One region of the Synergistes jonesii genome, then DNA from elsewhere that is predicted to be linked to it. Evidence: predicted binding sites of a transcription regulator. Region 1 holds the regulator's gene; the other holds the start of a gene.

Region 1 (8,805 bases):
ATAAACTTGACCGCGGTTGACAGATGAGCATAAACAAACTAAAATTCATGTAAAATTTTTAATAAAACGAATATGCAAAACGGGAGAAGCCAAAAATTAAGGAGTGTATTTGTATGGATAAGATGGATAGCACGCAGCTCCAGACCATTTTGATGGAAAAGGCGCACACGATGCCGAACAAGGCGCGCCGCGTAGCGGAATATCTTCTGACGAACATGCGCGAGGCGTCGTTCCGCTCTATAGGCGATATTGCGGACGAACTGAAGGTCTCGAAGGCCCAGCTCGTGCGCGTGGCTCAGATGCTCGGCTTTACCGGATACGCCGAACTGAAGGCCTGCATGCAGAAGACGATCCTCGAACAGATCAACCCCGCGGCGCTTCTCGCCAGAGCGGTGAATTCTAACGATTCGTTCCCGGAAAGCGTTTTCAAGGCGGAGCACGCCAACCTCGACGACACGATGGCGCAGATGTCGCCAAACGACACCGAGCGCTTCAACGAGCTGATCAAAGGCGCGAACAACATCTACTGCATAGGCTGGGGCATCTCCTCGCTTGTAATGGAGCTGATGCAGATACGCCTGACGGTCATGGGCTGCCGCGCGATACTCTGCCGCCGCGGAGGCCTGTCGCTCTGGGAGCAGGTGCGCGGCGTGCGCAAGGGCGACGTCGTGATCGTCTGCGAGCTTCCGAGCTACGCTGTGGAAGTCACGGAATCCGTCGAGATAGCTCACAGAAACGGCGCGAAGGTCATAACGCTGACGGACAGCGCCGCGGCTCCGGTCTGCCGTTTCGCCGATTTGCAGCTCAACGTCTCGGCGAACAGCCCGACCTTCGGCAGCAGCATAATCGGTCCGATATTCCTGACGCACGTGCTGACGTCGGCTCTCGCCGTGTCGTTGGGCGCGGCGGCGAAGCGTTCTTTCGAGGAGCAGGCAAACTTCCTGCACGACGAAAGAATCTTCCACCCGATCTTCGGACTGAAATATTAATTCTTTTTTTGACGGCGCACATTCAGAAGACGGCGCAGCCGTTGTGGCCGCGCCGCACTTTTTTGCGGGGCGCCGGCGGATGAACGCCCGGCGCGTGGATTTGATTATGAATCTCAGCTTTGATGCGAAGCTTGCGCAGAATTACAAAAGCCGTTCGCAGCAGATACGGGTCATGAGCGAAGCATGGGGCTCGGATAATTTGTACTGTCCTTGCTGCGGGGGAGAGAAGTTGCAGCGTTTTGAAAACAACAGGCGCGTCGCGGATTTTTTCTGCGATGAGTGCGGCGAGGAATACGAGCTGAAGAGCAAGGGCGGAAACATCGGCAGAAAGATAGTCGACGGCGCGTACGCTTCCGCGATCGAAAGGATAAACTGCAGCTCAAACCCGAACTTGCTTGTGCTGCGCTATTGCGGCCTGATTGTCTCAGAGCTCGTATTCGTTCCGAAATTCTTTTTTGTCCCTTCCGTGATCGAAAGAAGAAAAGCCCTTTCAAAGAACGCACGCCGCGGTGGATGGGAAGGGAGCAACATCCTCTATTCCAAGATTCCGCCGGACGGCAGAATCAGCATTATAAAAGAGGGCTACGAAACGGATAAGGGCTTCGTCCTCGAAAGCTATCGGAGGATAAAGCCGCTTGAGACGAAGGATATAAAGAAACGCGGGTGGCTGCTTGACGTCCTGTCGTGCGTGAACGGCGTTGGCGAAGAGTTCGCCCTGAAAGACATATATAAATTTTCAGAAGCGCTGAAAGCGAAACACGCGGAGAACAACAACGTCGAAGCCAAAATCAGACAGCAGCTTCAGCTTCTGCGCGACAAGGGCTTCATAGAATTCCTTGGCGGGGGTCGCTACCGCAGGCTATAACCGGCGCGTGCAAGGTATTTTTTATTTTTTCCACGACAGAGTTTCTATTTTTTCCATGGGGAAATTCAGCAGCGTATCGGCCTGCGGGGCTTTGCCTTCGGCTAAGCGGTTGAACTCCGTCAGCATCTTGACGTAGGCCATCCTTTTGTTCGGCGACGTTTCACCGTGCATACCGGCTCTGAGCAGCACGGAGAGTTGTCCGTAGACTGAGGGCACGGGGACGAACGCCGGCCCCTCGGGCGTCATCATTATCGTATATATGAATGAATAGCTTTCCGTACCGCCGTACTGCTTTTCAAGAAGCTTGTAGAATGGCGCGGCGGGCGCTATGTATATGCTCGTGCCCTTAGGCACTTCGATCTTCGCCGGCAGCGCGTGCCATCTCGTGTACTGGAAGGGCGCGGAGGTCACGAAAACGTGTGGTGACTGGGTCGTCATGCCTATCCACAGATGTGTCCCGCTGCCCTCGAAGTTCATGAAGGAAAGATTCCACAGAAGGTCGTCCTTTGAATCCTGATCGACCTTTGAAAGTATCGCGTTTTCGGAAATGAACGAAAGCCCCTCGAGCCTTTCGAGGCCCCGCGCTCCGGCCGGCGTCCTGAGCCACGCCGAATTTATCGTTCCGGCCTCCTGTTCGAGGACGAGAATCATCGGAAAGCCCGGTACCTCGAACGTGCGCAGGCTTACGTTTTTATCGCTGCCTTCCTCGGCCGGCGCGGCGATCAGTATGAAGGCCGCGGCTGCCAGCATCAGCGGCAGGAAGAGCATCCCGAGCTTTTTGCCGCCGGCGAAGGCGGGGATATTTTTTATATTTTCGTTATCCACGTCATACCCTCCTTTTCAGAATCTGGGAGCGCGTCATACAGCTCCTTTACGCTTTTTTTAAGGACGGGGTGAACGTCGTCCGGTGCGATCTCGGCGAGCGGCGCGAGCACGAAGCCGCGCTCGTGCATGCGCGGATGCGGGATCGCCATTTCTTCGCTTTCGAAGCGGAGCGAGTCGAAAAATATTATGTCGATGTCGATCTCCCGCGGCCCCCATCTTTCTCCCGCAGAGCGCCCGAGCTCCGCCTCGGTCTTTTTAAGCAGAAATAACAAATCTTCCGCCGCGAGCCTCGTAAGCGCCTTGGCGCAGATGTTGAGGAAGAGAGGCTGCTCCGTCACGCCCCACGGCTTCGTCTCGCAGACGCGGCTCGCTGCGGTTATCGTCACGCCTCCCTCTTCGAGCTTCGCCAGCGCGCTCCTCAGCATCCCCAGCCTGTTCCCTAGGTTGGAGCCGAGAGAGAGGGTTACCGCGTGCTCACTCATAGTCCGCTCCAATAATGGCTTCCGCCATCATTATAGCCTCTTTGTTCTCCTTTACGTCGTGGACTCTGATTATATCGGCGCGGGCCGCGGCGCAGAGCGCCGTCACGGCAAGCGTGCCGGCTAAGCGTTCGGCCGGAGTTTCCTTTTTTGTCGCGGCGCCCACGAATCTTTTGCGCGACGCTCCGATCAGCAGAGGATAGCCAAGCGCCTTGAAGCTTTCGCAGTGGCGCAGGATCATAAGGTTTTGATTGTAATTTTTCGCGAAGCCGATGCCGGGGTCGATTATTATCTTTTCTTTTTCGACGCCGGAGTCGATCGCTTTGCGCGCCGCGCCGCGCAGGAATTGGCAGACGTCGGATATGAGGTCTTCGTAGCCGCACTGTTCCTGCATGTTCTGCGGCGTGCCGCGCGTATGCATCACGCAGAGCAGCGCGCGCCCTTCGGCGGCGGCCTCCGCGATCTTTTCGTCGAACTGCAGCCCCGAGATGTCGTTTATGAGATCCGCGCCTTCGGCGAGCGCCGCGCGCGCCGTCGACGAACGGGTCGTGTCTATAGAAAGCGGCATTTTCGGCAGCTCTTTTCTTATCGCCCTGACGGCGGCTGAGATGCGCGACATCTCCTCCTCCTCCGGAACGCGTCCGGAGCCCGGGCGCGTCGATTCGGCGCCGAGGTCCAGTATGTCAGCGCCCTCCTCGGCCATTTTCAGCGCGCGGCGCAGCGCCTGCGAAACGTCGTCTCCGCAGCGGCTGCCGGCGAAGAAGGAATCGTCGGTAAGGTTGATTATCCCCATCAGCAGCATTCTCGATCCAAACGAGAGCTCTGCGCCGCAGGGCGTTTCCACCCTGCGCGGCTCGAAGGGCGCTACGAGGGAACGGATGTCCGCCGCGAGCTCCGGCAGCTTCCACCACGGCATCTTTTCCAGCTTCTCAGCGAGGAAGCCGAGCTGCTTGGCCGTGCCGAAAATTATCACGTCGCTTTCCTTGACGCCGCAGGTTATGACCTGTGCGTGGACGGCCGCATCCCCGCCGCGCGAAAGCATCTCCTGCTTGATGACGGCGGCGGCCGGCGACGGCGCTCCAGTCACGTATATCTGAAGCATTTCGCGGCGCGCGTCGAAATAGCTCAGCGATCCCTCGCCGCAGCCGATCTTTACCGCAGCCTGTTCGAGCTCTTTTTTGTCTCCTAAGCGAATCAAATGCGCCTGCATATCAATCAAACTCCTGAACGATGGGAAGTCCCGCCAGATGCTCTGTGAAATTCAGCCCCATTAGGCAGTAGCCGTGAAGCGAGTCGAAGGTCAGCAGGCTGTATGAAGCGGTGTCGAAATGTATCCTCCAGTACGACGGACGGCGGATGCCGAGCGCGCCGCCGATGAGCGGCTTGAGCACGCCTCTATGCGCGATGAGCGCGATCGTGCTGCCTCGGCGCTCTTCTATTATTTTATTGAGATCGGTGAGGGCCCTGTCGCGTACCTGGTCGAGAGTCTCCGCGCCTTCGAGCTTCCACTCCTCCGGCTGCGTGAGCCACGTATGCCACAGCTCGGGCTGTTCGACTGCGAGCTCGGCTTTTATTCTGTTTTCCCATGCGCCGATGTGTATGTTGCAGAAGCCGTCGCGCGTTTCGTAGGGCAGGCCGATCGCGTCTCCGAGAATCTTCGCTGTCGTCGTCGCGCGCGAAAGCGGGCTCGAATAAATATATTCGATGCCCTTATCCTTGAGGGCCGACGCCAGCGCGTGCGCCTGCATAAGCCCGTTGTCGTTCAGGGGGAAATCTATGCAGCCGCGGATGCGCCTTTCTTTGTTGCCGGCGCACTCGCCGTGGCGAATCAGATATATGAATGTCTTGTCTCCGTCTTTGTTCAAAAGTTGTCACTCCCGCCGCGGCGGCGCGCGGATAAAAAAACAATGCGGCGCGTCTGCCGCAAAACATTTTTTTATTATACATCAAACACCGGCGAAGAAAACCGCGCAGCGCGCCGCGCGAAAAAAATTCCGGCGAGAAAATCCGCAAAAATTTTTTTGACCTGTATTGACAAAAGCCATTATGACGATTATTATTTACTTGTCGTTGGGGTGTTGGCACTCGATGTCATCGAGTGCTAACAAATAGAGGCAGACGATACGGAAGGTGAGGCGGAATGATCACGGAAAGACAGTTGGAAGTCGTCCTCTCCGTAGTGTACGAGTACATAAAGAGCGGCGAGACCGTCGGTTCGCGTACCGTTTCGCGCCGCTACCTCACGGGGCGCAGCTCCGCTACGATAAGGAACGAGATGTCCGACCTTGAGGACATGGGCTTCCTGACGCAGACCCACGCGTCCTCCGGACGCATCCCGACGACTCAGGGATACAGGCTCTACGTCGACTCGGTGCTCCAGCGCATGAGTAGCGCCGGCCCGTCTGTGAAGCTGTTGCAGAAAATGATGGAGCACAGGCAGGGGCTCGGCAAAATGCTGGAGCTGGCCTCCGAGATGCTGAGCCGCGTATCCGATTATGTCGGCATCGCCGCGATCACGCCGCTCGACACGGTACGCTTCCAGCATGTCAGCTTTGTCCGTCTCGGCGAGAGGCGCGTGCTGCTTCTTATCGTTTTGCAGGGCGGCCTCGTGCATCAGAAGTTCATCGACATGACGACGGACATGCCGCAGGAAGAGCTGGACAAGCTCGCGGCGGGCCTCAACCGCTATTCCGGCAGGCCGTGGAGCGAGATAAAAGCTTCGCTGAAGACCTCTCTGACCGCTGGACTCAACAGCTGCCGTGAGGCCTGCAGCAGGGCCCTTGCCGCGATAGACGGAATGCTCTGCGCGCCGAAGACGAGAATCTTCACCGGCTCGCTGAGTGGCATAATGAAGCTGCAGGATTTTCAGGATCTGGGTAAGATTCAGGCTCTCTGTTCCTTTATAGAAGAAGAAAGCAGCATGACGGCTCTCGTCAACCGCTGCTCTATGAACGAGATGAACGTGATGATAGGCAGAGAAAACGGCGTTCCGGGCATGGAAAGCTCGGCGCTTGTGGCCGCGACGGGCGAGGCCGGGGGGCAGAAGGCCGTGGTGGGCGTCATCGGCCCCGAGAGGATGGATTACGAAAAAGCTATCAGCGCGATAGACGGGGTGCTGCGGGAGCTGGACTCCGACCAGAGCTAAAGAGGAGAATAGATATGGACGAGCAGAAAAAACCTAACGCCGAAGAGCCGCAGGCCACGGAAGAAGTGCTGGAAGCCGCCGAAGAGGCGGAGCAGCGTCCTTCCGAGTGCGACGAGCTCAAAGAAGAGGTAAAAAAATTAAAGGAGGAGGTCGCGCGCGGCAGGGCGGATTATTTCAACCTGCGCACGAGGATGGAGAGAGACCGCGAGATCAACGCGAAGCTTGCGGCGGAGCAGGCGGTGAAAGAAATGATACCCGTCTTTGAAAACCTCGAAAGAATCGCTGACGCCGTGACGGATAAGGAAAGCGCCCTGGCAAAGGGGATGGCGATGGTCATCAAACAGTTTGAAAATGGCCTCTGCAATCTGGGGCTGGAATTCATCCCGGTAGAGGGAGAGTTCGACCCGTCGCTTCACGAAGCTGTGTCGATGGAGCCGGTCGACGACGCGTCAAGGGACGGACACATAATCGGCGCGCTTTGCCGCGGCTACAAGCTGGCGGGGCGTGTGCTGAAAGCGCCGCAGGTGCGCGTCGGAAAGTACAGCGGCGGACAGGATAATTGATAATTAAGGAAACAAAAGGGGCGGCAGCGCCCGTTAAAAATTTATAAACACAAAAGGTGGAGTGTATTATGAGCAAGACAATAGGAATAGACCTTGGAACTACGAACAGCTGCGTGTCGGTAAAAGAGGGGGACAACGTAACGGTAATACCGAACCCAGAAGGGCAGCGCACCACGCCGTCCGTGGTGGCCTTCACTAAGGACAACGAAATACTCGTCGGGCAGCTTGCTAAGCGCCAGGCGATAGTCAACCCCGACCGCACGGTCATTTCGATCAAGCGTTCGATGGGCAGCGACAAGACGATATCGATAGACGGCAAGAGCTACACGCCGCAGCAGATATCGGCGATGATTCTCCAGAAGCTCAAGAAAGACGCCGAAGAGTATCTCGGCACGACGGTCACCGACGCGGTCATCACGTGCCCCGCCTACTTCACCGACGCTCAGCGTCAGGCCACGAAGGACGCGGGAACGATCGCCGGGCTCAACGTAAAACGCATCATCAACGAGCCGACGGCGGCCTGTCTCGCCTACGGTGTCAACATGGAGAAGGGCGACCATAAGATAATGGTCTACGACTTGGGCGGCGGCACCTTCGACGTTTCGATACTCGACGTCGGCGAAGGCGTTTTCGAAGTCCTCTCGACGGCCGGCGACAACCTGCTCGGCGGCGACGACTGGGACAACGAGATAGTCAAATGGCTCGCGTCGGAGTTCAAAAAGAGCGACGGCATCGACCTGCTGAAGGACAAGATGGCTTCGCAGCGTCTGCGCGAAGCGGCCGAAAAGGCGAAGATCGAGCTCTCGTCGATGCAGGAAACGACGATCTCCCTGCCGTTCATCACTGCAGACGCCAACGGTCCGAAGCACCTTGAACTGAAGCTGACGCGCGCGAAATTCGAAGACCTGACGCACGCGCTGCTCGAAAAGACGATAGCGCCCGTCAAGACGGCGATGAAGGACGCCGGGCTTGCGCCGGCCGACATCAACAAGATACTTCTCGTCGGCGGCTCGACGCGTATGCCGATGGTCCAGAAGCTTGTGCAGGAGATCATGGGCAAAGAGCCGACAAAGGGCATCAACCCGGACGAGTGCGTCGCAATGGGTGCGGCTCTGCAGGGAGCCATCCTCTCCGGCGAACAGCAGGGGATAGTCCTCGTCGACGTAACGCCGCTTTCGCTCGGACTTGAGACGCTCGGTGGAGTCTTCACGAAGATAATCGACAAGAACACCGCGATCCCCGTCTCCAAGAGCCAGGTATTCACGACGGCGGCGGACAACCAGCCGCAGGTAGAGATACACGTGCTGCAGGGCGAGCGTGCGATGGCCGGCGACAACGTAACGCTCGGGCGCTTCATCCTCGACGGCATCAAGCCGGCGCCGCGCGGTATCCCGCAGATCGAAGTAACGTTCGATATCGACGCAAACGGTATAGTGAACGTCACGGCGAAAGACAAGGCGACCGGCAAGGAGCAGCACATCACCATACAGTCGTCGCGCCTGACCGAAGAGGAGATCGAGAAGATGCGCCGCGACGCTGAAGTGAACGAAAGCGCGGACAAAAAGCGCAAAGAGCTCATCGAAGCTCGCAACGAAGCGGAGTCGGTTATTTACCAATCCGAGAAGCTTGTCAAGGAATCAGGCGGCGCTGATCCCGCGGCTCAAGCAAGAGTCAACGAGCAGATAGCCAAGCTCCGCGAAAAGATGGGCGGAGAGGACTCCTCGGCGATCAAAGAAGAGACGAAGAAGCTGATGGATGTGATGAACGTTCTCGCGCAGGCGGCGCAGAAGGCCGGAGCCGGAACGCAGCCTGGAGCAGGGGCTCAACCGCAGCCGCCGCAGGATAACGGAGGCGACGGCGAGACGGTAGACGCAGAATTCCACGAGGAAGACAATTAATCCTCAAAAAATAGCCAAGTATGCCGCAGAGGATACCTCTG
Region 2 (8,805 bases), on a different contig from region 1:
GCCGCGAAGGACATCATCGCTTCGCTTGAGGAGGTCTCACGCTGATGACTCGTTCCCGTGAAAACGACGCGGCGGAAAAGATTCTTGAAATGATGGCGGCAAGCGGCGCCCATCTGACGGGACACTTCAAGCTCACGTCCGGGCTCCACAGCGACAACTACATGCAGTGCGCGCTGCTGCTCCGCTATCCGAAATACGCGGCTTACGCCGGCGTGGAGCTCGCGAAGCTGCTCGCCCCGCATAAGCCTGACTTCATCCTTTCGCCGGCGCTCGGCGGCCTGATAATAGGGCACGAGGTCGCGCGAGCCCTCGACGTTCCCTTCCTATTCACCGAGCGGGTCGACGGCGAGATGCGTCTGAAAAGATTCCCTCACCCCGGCTCGCTTCGCTTTGCGCTGGTGGAGGACGTGTGCACCACCGGCAAATCGTCGCGCGAGGCGGCTATGGCGCTGGCCGACGGCGGGGCCGTGTGGGCGGCGTCGGGCTGCATCGTCGACAGGCGCGCGAAGGGCTGCCTGCCTGAATGGGACCTCAAATCGCTTGTGAAGGTCTGCTTCGCGAATTACAGGCCGGAGGAGTGCCCTCTCTGCAAAGTCGGCCTGCCCCTCGTAAAGCCCGGCAGCAGGCCGGACGCAAAATAAATGGAAGCGGGCAGACGCGCCCGCCGTGCGATTCTCGCGCTGCGCGCCGCTCTCCTTCTTTTGTTGATCTCGGCAAACGCCGGGCCCTGCGCTGCGGCGCAGCAGCTCAGGGCCGCCGTAGCCTCGCCGTGGCTTCTTGAAGTCGCCTCCTTCATCGGCGGCAAGCAGGCCTCGGTGCGCGCTCTCGCGGTATGGAACGACGCCGGCGTAGAGGTGCCGTCGAGCCGGCCGCGGGCCGGCGAAATAATAATAGCCTTCGACGCGCAGGAAGCGGCGACGCTGAAAATCGCCTCCGGCAATAAGAAACTGAGGATTCTCTACCCGAAGCTGCCGCTCGGCGAGGAGAAGCGCCGCGCCGCCTTCTTCGACCCAGCGATGCTGCCTTTCATCGCGCAGGAGACGATGAAGATAATCGCCGGCGCGGATGGGAAAAATTATTCGTATTATCAGAGGAGGCTCGCCGAATTCCAGTCGCGCATCGACAGCGCGATGGGAGTCGGGCGCCACCTGCTCGCGAACGCAAAGATGCTCGACCTTACCGGCGCTCAGGGCGGATGGGTACGCTCGTCGCTCCCGGGCGTCGTGCGCCCGCCGGACGAAGTCTGGCGCGGCTGGCTGAACGGCGACGCCGCCGCTCTCTCAGCTGCGCTCGACGAAGCGGAAAGACGCGGCTGGCTGCTGCTGCTCGACCCGTGGACGCCGCAGACGATCCGTTACGCCGCCGTAGCGCACGCCAACCGCCTCACCCTCGCCGCCCCGCAGAACGGCATGGATTATTTCGTCTTCCTGCACGATATATTCACGCAGATAGAGAAGAGGCTGAAAGCGCCGGCGCAGAGCGCGCCGCAGGGCAAAAATAAGAGGGTCGGAAGTGGAAAATGATTCTGAATATATATCGCGGTATCGCGCCGAATCATGTAGAATATCCCTATCTGTGAGCTCGCGCAGCTCCGCTCCATCTTGCTGAAATGAGGGGTACGATATGGCAATAAAAATAAAATTAAAAAAAATATGCGCCGCCGCCGCGCTCTGCACGCTTTGCGGCCTTCTTGCGGCGCAGCCGGGGACGATTTACGCCGCCGAAACACAAAATTCCCTTTCCGCGGACGACATCCGCTATGACACGAATACCGGCGACGCCTTCGCTAAGGGCAACGTGGTGATCGTCAAGGACAGAGCGGTTATAAAGGGAGCTGAGGCCGACGGCAACACCGAAAAAGAGATACTCAGGGTCCGCGGCAACGTCGACGGAAAGTTTCCCGACGAGGGCGTAACGCTTAAATCCGACAGAGCGTCGTGGACGGGCGACAGTACGAAGAAGACCGACGGAACGTTCGAGGCGCAGGGCAACGTGAAGCTCACGCGCGAGCCTAAGGACTGGCTCAACGCCGATTACGTGCGCTGGCAGATGGGCACGAAAAACTATTGGGCCAAGGGCAAGGTCAACGGCGTGCTTGACAACAGGGTGATAAACTCCGACGAATTCACGAGGATAAACGACAAGTTCTGGGCGCGCGAAGTGAGGCGCTACGAAGACAAGGTCAAAAAATTCGCCCTTTCCGCGAAGAGCGTCGAGGGGCGCATAGCCGAGGACCCGCAGACGGGGGATGAGGGCATGACCGAGATGGTGGCGGAGAAGAACGTAATATTCGATTATATCGACAAAGAGGGAAAGAAGACGAAGATCACCGGAGACAAGGCCGTCTACTCGAAGGCTCGCGGCACCGTCGTGGTGTCTGGCAACACTAAGGCCGTACGCAGCGACGGCAAGACGGTGACCGCCGATACGATGGTCATGCACGAGGACACGAAGGTCGTCGAAGCCAAGGGAAATTCGAGGATAGTCTTCTTAGTCGAAGGAAAAGAAAAGAAAACGCCGGCGAACACGAAGAGCGCTCCGAAGGACGAAGCGAAGCGGGCGAAGGAGACGAAACAGGCCGAAAAAAAAGCCCCTGAGGGCGAACCCGGGGAGAGCGGCCGGCGGCGCCCGGACGACCAGCATATTTCATACGAAGAAGAAGAATGGGTGAACGATTAAAATGGCGCAGCTTGACGGGAAAAGATCAGCGGTGCTGCGCACGGAAAAACTTGTGAAATCATTTTCCGGCCGGCGGGTCGTCGACGAAGTCAGTTTAGAGATAAAGAGCGGAGAGATACTGGGGCTGCTCGGCCCGAACGGAGCCGGGAAAAGCACCACCTTCTATATGATAGTCGGCCGGATACTGCCCGAAAGCGGCAACGTCACGCTCGGCGGCGTCTCGCTCTCCGGCATGCCGATGTACCGCCGCGCGAGGGCCGGGATAGGCTACCTTCCGCAGGAGCCTTCGGTCTTCAGGAGCCTCACGGTGCGCCAAAATCTCGACCTGGTGCTCGAAGAATCGGGAATGGAGAGCGACGAACGCGGCGAGAAGATAACGGGGCTGCTCAAAGAATACGGCCTCTCGCGCCTTGAGGACACTAAAGCCCATGCGCTCTCCGGGGGAGAACGCCGCCGCGTCGAGATAGCGCGCTGCCTTGCGATGGAACCTCTCTTCATACTCCTTGACGAGCCCTTCAGCGGCATCGACCCGATCGCCGTCGCGGACCTCCAGTCGATGATCCGCGACCTCAAGGAGCGCGGCTACGGCATACTCCTGACGGACCACAACGTCCGCGACACGCTGAAAATAACGGACCGCGCCTGCCTCATATACGAAGGCAAAGTCTTCCTCGAAGGCGAGCCGGAGTACATCACGGAAAACAAAGACGCTAAAAAGTTCTATCTCGGAGAAGACTTCACCTGGTAATGGAAGAAAGCCAGACGAACGGCTCGAACGAGCCGGAAATAACCGAAGAGGAAAGGGCCAAGCGTCCGGATGCGTTATCGGGCTGCGCGGGTCCCTCTTCGCGCAAAGCGCGAAGCGAAGAGACTACCATAGGGACCAAGCGTCCCGATGCGTTATCGGGCATGGTCTTCCACGCGATGCGGATGATGGCGGGCACTTTGCTCAGCCGCATCCTCGGCCTTATCCGCGAAATGCTGACCGCCGCGCTCTTCGGGGCGACTCGTCAGCTCGACGCCTTCTTCGTCGCCTATACGATCGCCAATCTGTCGCGCCAGCTCCTCGCCGAGGGCGCGCTCTCGGCCTCCTTCGTGCCGGTGTTCTCGCGCTCGCTCGCGGCCGACGGATGTGAAAGGGCCCGCAGGCTTTCGAATGAAGCGCTCTCAATCCTGATACTCGGCTGTTCGGCCGTGATAGCGGCCGGAGTGTTGCTTGCGCCGGCGATCGTCGACATAATGGCGCCCGGCTTCGCTCCTGCGGAGCGCGCGCTCGCGATAGCCCTTTCGCGCGCGATGTTCCCCTTCCTGATACTCGTATCCGTCGGCGCGCTGGCGATGGGCGTGCTGAACAGCATGGGCAGCTTCTTCATCCCCGCCGTCGCGCCGGCGGTCAGCAACTTAGCCTATATACTCTTCCTAGTCGCTACGAGAAAACATCTTTCGGTGTGGAACCTCGCGTTCGCAGTACTTATCGGCGGGCTCTTCCATATGCTGCTGCAGCTCTGCTGGTGCTCGAAGCTGAAAATGCCGCTGCGCCCGGCCGTGCCGCGCAAAAACGACGCGCAGCTGCGCAGCATGATGGCGCTCTTCCTTCCCTACGCCGCCGGGCTCTCGCTCAATCAGCTCAACCCTGTGATAAGCAGGATGCTCGGCTCTTTCCTTTCGGCCGGCTCCATCTCCGTGCTCACATATGCGGACCGCGTGCTTCAGCTGCCTCTCGGACTTTTTGTGATAACGATATCGCAGGCTGTGCTTCCGATGCTTTCGCGGCAGGACCCGAATAAGACCGCCGAATTCCGCGATTTCGCGCGCGACGCGATACGCTTCAACCTTTTCGTCATCCTGCCCGTCGCCGTCGGGCTCGCCGCCGTTTCCGGCGAGGTCGTGCACATACTCTTTTACCGCGGCGCCTTCTCCGAATGGGCGTGGAAGGCTACTTCCACCGCGCTTTCGCTCTACGCGCTCGGGCTCCCCGGCATGGCGAGCAATACGATAATAATGCGCGCGATCTACGCAAGGCGCATGCCGCGCGCCGCCGTGATGGTAACGGGCGTAACGGTCTGCGTCAACCTCGGCGCGAGCGTGCTGCTGATGCGGAGCTTCGGCTACGCCGGTCTTGCCGCGGCCTCCGCAGCTGCCTTCACTTCGGCCGCGATATTCGCGGCGCGGCTGCTCTCGCGCAGCATAGGGGAAAAGCTCTCTATACTGGAAGTAAAATGGCTCTTTCGCCTCGTGCCGCCGCTGCTGCTGCTTGCGGCATTCCTGTTCGCGCTGAAGTTTTTCGCGCCCTATCCTAAAAGCTCCGGCGTCGCGCTGCGCCTCCTGTGGCTGTTTGCTGCGGCGGGAGGCGGCGCCTCCGTCTACGCGGCTTCGACTGTGCTGGCGCGCTGCCCCGAATGGAAGTGGATAAAGGGCGCGGTAGCCAAAAAACGCTCCTAAAATACGCCGTTGTGATAAGATATTTTTTGAAGCGGGGAAATATTTTCCGCGTTTAAACGGGCGATTCGAAGGAGATATCTAAAATGAAAAAAACGATCTGCATGCTCATAGCTTTGGCCGCGGCGCTTCTTGCCGCCTCCTGCGCTTTTGCGGCGCGCGAAAGGGTTGAAACCGCCCGGCCGGCGTCGGAGCTGATAGACGAAAGGCAAACCGACATATGGGTCGAGGGAGAACGCCTCGGAGAGATGATTCTCGGCGCGCGCGGCGCGATACAGATCATATACGTAGACGAAGCGATGTCGAAGGCGATAGCCTCCGACGTGTCGCTTCCCCAGTGGGTCTTTGAAATGGGGCGCTATTACGGGACCGACCCGATACGCAAAAAAAAGCTCTTTATCGCGCACGTCGACGTTTATAAGCCGTGGGACTTCGACTATACGAAAGTATTCGTCGGAGAGCATCGCCTTCGGAAAGAGGACATACTGTCGCCGAGCATGACGAACCCCTTCGGCCCTCAGCCGTCGAAGAGCGAGGGGTACTTCGCGTTTGCGATTCCCGCCTCTGGGCTCAAGGCCGGCAAAGAAATAAAAATAGGCTACGGAGATTACAGCGAGATATGGAAAATCCTGAAGTAGAAGAAAAACATCTTTACAGATGCGCCGAATGCGGCCTTGAATTCGCGAGCGGGGGCTTCGCCGAACAGTGCCCGCAGTGCCGCTGCCGCGTGCTGATACACGTCGAAGGCGAGGCGCGTCGCGGCAAAAAAAGCTGCTGCACCGGGAGCTGCGGGGGCTGCGGGGGCTGCTCGCACTGATGCCGGAAGAAGAAAAATTCATCACGCTCGCGATAGAGACGAGCTGCGACGATACTGCGGTCGCCCTCCTCGGCGGCGCGCGGAAGGTCCTAGCCGACAGCATATCGAGCCAGATCGATTCCCACAGCGCATACGGCGGGGTGGTGCCGGAGCTCGCGTCGCGCATGCACCAGGAAGCGATGCTGCCTCTGCTGGAAAGCGCTCTCGCGCAGGCCGGTGTAAAAAATCCGCGCGAAGAGCTCGGCCTTATCGCCGTCACCGCCGGCCCCGGGCTCATCGGTTCGCTGATGGTCGGCGTGATGACCGCGAAGGCGCTCTCGCAGGGGTGGGGCGTGCCGCTGCTCGGCGTCAACCATCTCGAGGGGCATATCTTTGCGAACGCCGCCTCTGAAGAGCTCGTGCCGCCGTTCATCTCGCTGATCGTCTCGGGCGGCCATACCGAAGTCGTCCTTGCGCGTGCATTCGGCGATTACGAGCTCCTCGGCACGACCCGCGACGACGCGGCCGGCGAAGCCTACGATAAGATATCGAAGGTCCTTGGGCTCGGCTACCCCGGCGGCCCGGTCATCGACAGGCTGGCGGCGTCGGGGGATGCGTACGCCTTCGATCTCCCCGTTCCCCTCGCCTCCACTCGCGAAATAGAATTCAGCTTCAGCGGTCTTAAGACCGCGGCGATGACGCTTATAGAAAAAGAATCCGAACGCGGCGCGCCGCCCGTCGCGGACATATGCGCGTCGTTTCAGCGCGCAGTCGTCGAAAGCCTTTTGAAAAAAATCACGCTCGCGGTTAAGACGACCGGCGTCAAGCGGCTCACTGTTTCCGGAGGGGTCGCGGCGAACTCGGCGCTGCGCGCGGCGCTTGAAAAATATTCGGCGGAAAAAAGCATCGAGCTCTTCCTGCCTCCGCGCAAGATGTGCACGGACAACGCCGTGATGATCGCCGCGGCCGGATATAATTCATATATGCGCGGAAACCTCTCTGATCTGCGGCTGACGCCGAACCCCTCGTGGAGCATATGGTGAAAGGCTCATAAAAAATATCGAAGCGCAGACCGCCGCGCGGCGAAAAAATTCGTCGCCGCGGCGTTTTTTTATTTTGTTGCCGCCCCGCCGTGCAGATTTTTCCATCACGCGCGCGGCTTCCCTCTATGCTGCGCTCTGCCGCGAGAAATCGCGGCGAGCCCGTTTGCCGGCGAAAGATTTATTAACGTCAAACACTTTTATGAAAATCCGCGAAAAAACGAGAAAACAAAAAGAAACAGCCAAAAATAAAAAATATTTGTATCTGTCCATGTTTGATAAAAGCTATGTCACAGACTAAAATCACAGTCGTTAAGAAGGTTAGCACTCGATGCAGGTGAGTGCTAACACAAGAAGGTTAAAAACATCACAGGAGGGATTTTTTAATGAAACTTAAACCGCTTGGAGACAGAATCGTAGTGAAAGCAGCGGAAAAGGAAGAAATGACGAAGGGCGGGCTCGTGCTCCCCGATACGGTTAAGGAGAAGCCGGTCGAAGGCGAAGTAGTCGCGGTAGGCACGGGCAGAGTACTTGACAACGGTTCGCGCCAGCCGATGGAAGTCAAGGTCGGCGACAGAGTCATCTACAGCAAATATTCCGGCACGGAAGTCAAGGTCGAAGAAGAGACCTACCTCGTCATCGGCGAGAGAGACGTGCTTGCGGTAGTAGAGAAGTAACGGCCGATAGGAAAAGATAAAGGAGAGGAATAAAATCATGGCAAAGATATTGCTTTTCAAAGAAGACGCGCGCCGCGCTATGGAGCGCGGGATCAACAAAGTGGCGGATACGGTCGGCATCACCCTTGGACCGAAGGGACGCAACGTAGTTCTCGAAAAGAAGTTCGGCTCGCCGGCGATCACCAACGACGGTGTGACGATCGCAAAGGAAATAGAGCTGGAAGATCCCTTTGAGAACATGGGCGTGCAGCTCATCAAAGAAGTCGCCTCGAAGACGAACGACGTTGCCGGCGACGGCACCACGACGGCCACGGTGCTCGCGCGCGCGATGATACGCGAAGGTATAAAGAACGTAGCGGCCGGCGCCAACGGAATGCAGATTCGCAAAGGCATGGAAGTCGCCACCGAAGCGGTAGTCGAAGAGCTGAAGAAGAAAGCCTCGCCTGTCAAAGGGCACAAGAAGACCGCGCAGGTCGCCTCGATCTCCGCTAACGACAAGAAGGTCGGCGAGCTCATCGCTGAAGCTATGGAGAAGGTCGGCGAAGAGGGCGTCATCACGGTAGAGGATAGCAAGAGCCTCGGCACGACGCTTGAGACCGTCGAAGGGCTCCAGTTCGACAAAGGCTACCTCAGCCCCTATATGATCACTAACCCCGACCGCATGGAGTCCCTCCTCGACGACGCGAAGATTCTCATCGTAGACGGCAAGATTTCGAACGTCAAAGATCTGCTGCCGGTGCTCGAAAAAATCGCGCAGCTGGCTAAACCTATCCTCATCATCGCTGAGGACGTCGAGGGCGAAGCCCTGGCGACGCTGGTCGTCAACAAGCTGCGCGGCACGCTGCAGGTAGTGGCGGTCAAAGCCCCGGGCTTCGGCGACCGCAGAAAGGCCATGCTGCAGGACATCGCGACAGTCACCGGCGCCACGGTTATCAGCGAAGAGGTCGGACGCAAGCTTGAAAGCGCCGACGTAGCGGACCTCGGTCAGGCGAAGAAGATAAAGGTGACAAAGGAAGACACGACGATCGTAGGCGGCGCCGGCGACCCGCAGAAGATCAAGGACCGCGCGGCTCAGATCAAGAAAGAGCTCGCCGACTCGACGTCCGAGTACGACAAAGAGAAGCTTCAGGAACGCCTCGCCAAACTCGTCGGCGGCGTGGCGGTCATCCAGGTC

Evidence for each region. Region 1 encodes HrcA, which represses chaperone genes, less so after heat shock. Its sites were predicted from a motif close to TTAGCACTCNNTNNNANNGAGTGCTAA; they were not measured.
Region 2: the regulator HrcA is predicted to act here: its motif matches at 7,276-7,302, upstream of groES (co-chaperone GroES).

The regions. Positions count from the first base shown of each region.
Region 1 is NZ_JMKI01000004.1:56,407-65,211, forward strand. It holds gene EH55_RS01330 (MurR/RpiR family transcriptional regulator) at 123-989, shown strand; gene EH55_RS01335 (DpnI domain-containing protein) at 1,096-1,854, shown strand; gene EH55_RS01340 (hypothetical protein) at 1,876-2,679, opposite strand; gene folK (2-amino-4-hydroxy-6-hydroxymethyldihydropteridine diphosphokinase) at 2,661-3,161, opposite strand; gene folP (dihydropteroate synthase) at 3,154-4,368, opposite strand; gene EH55_RS01355 (histidine phosphatase family protein) at 4,370-5,023, opposite strand; gene hrcA (heat-inducible transcriptional repressor HrcA) at 5,299-6,303, shown strand; gene EH55_RS01370 (nucleotide exchange factor GrpE) at 6,318-6,866, shown strand; gene dnaK (molecular chaperone DnaK) at 6,935-8,764, shown strand.
Region 2 is NZ_JMKI01000037.1:164,140-172,944, reverse strand. It holds gene pyrF (orotidine-5'-phosphate decarboxylase) at 1-45, shown strand, start outside; gene pyrE (orotate phosphoribosyltransferase) at 45-641, shown strand; gene EH55_RS09845 (hypothetical protein) at 642-1,523, shown strand; gene EH55_RS09840 (hypothetical protein) at 1,624-2,679, shown strand; gene lptB (LPS export ABC transporter ATP-binding protein) at 2,681-3,427, shown strand; gene murJ (murein biosynthesis integral membrane protein MurJ) at 3,427-5,121, shown strand; gene EH55_RS09825 (hypothetical protein) at 5,205-5,756, shown strand; gene EH55_RS09820 (hypothetical protein) at 5,738-5,935, shown strand; gene tsaD (tRNA (adenosine(37)-N6)-threonylcarbamoyltransferase complex transferase subunit TsaD) at 5,935-6,957, shown strand; gene groES (co-chaperone GroES) at 7,341-7,631, shown strand; gene groL (chaperonin GroEL) at 7,669-8,805, shown strand, end outside.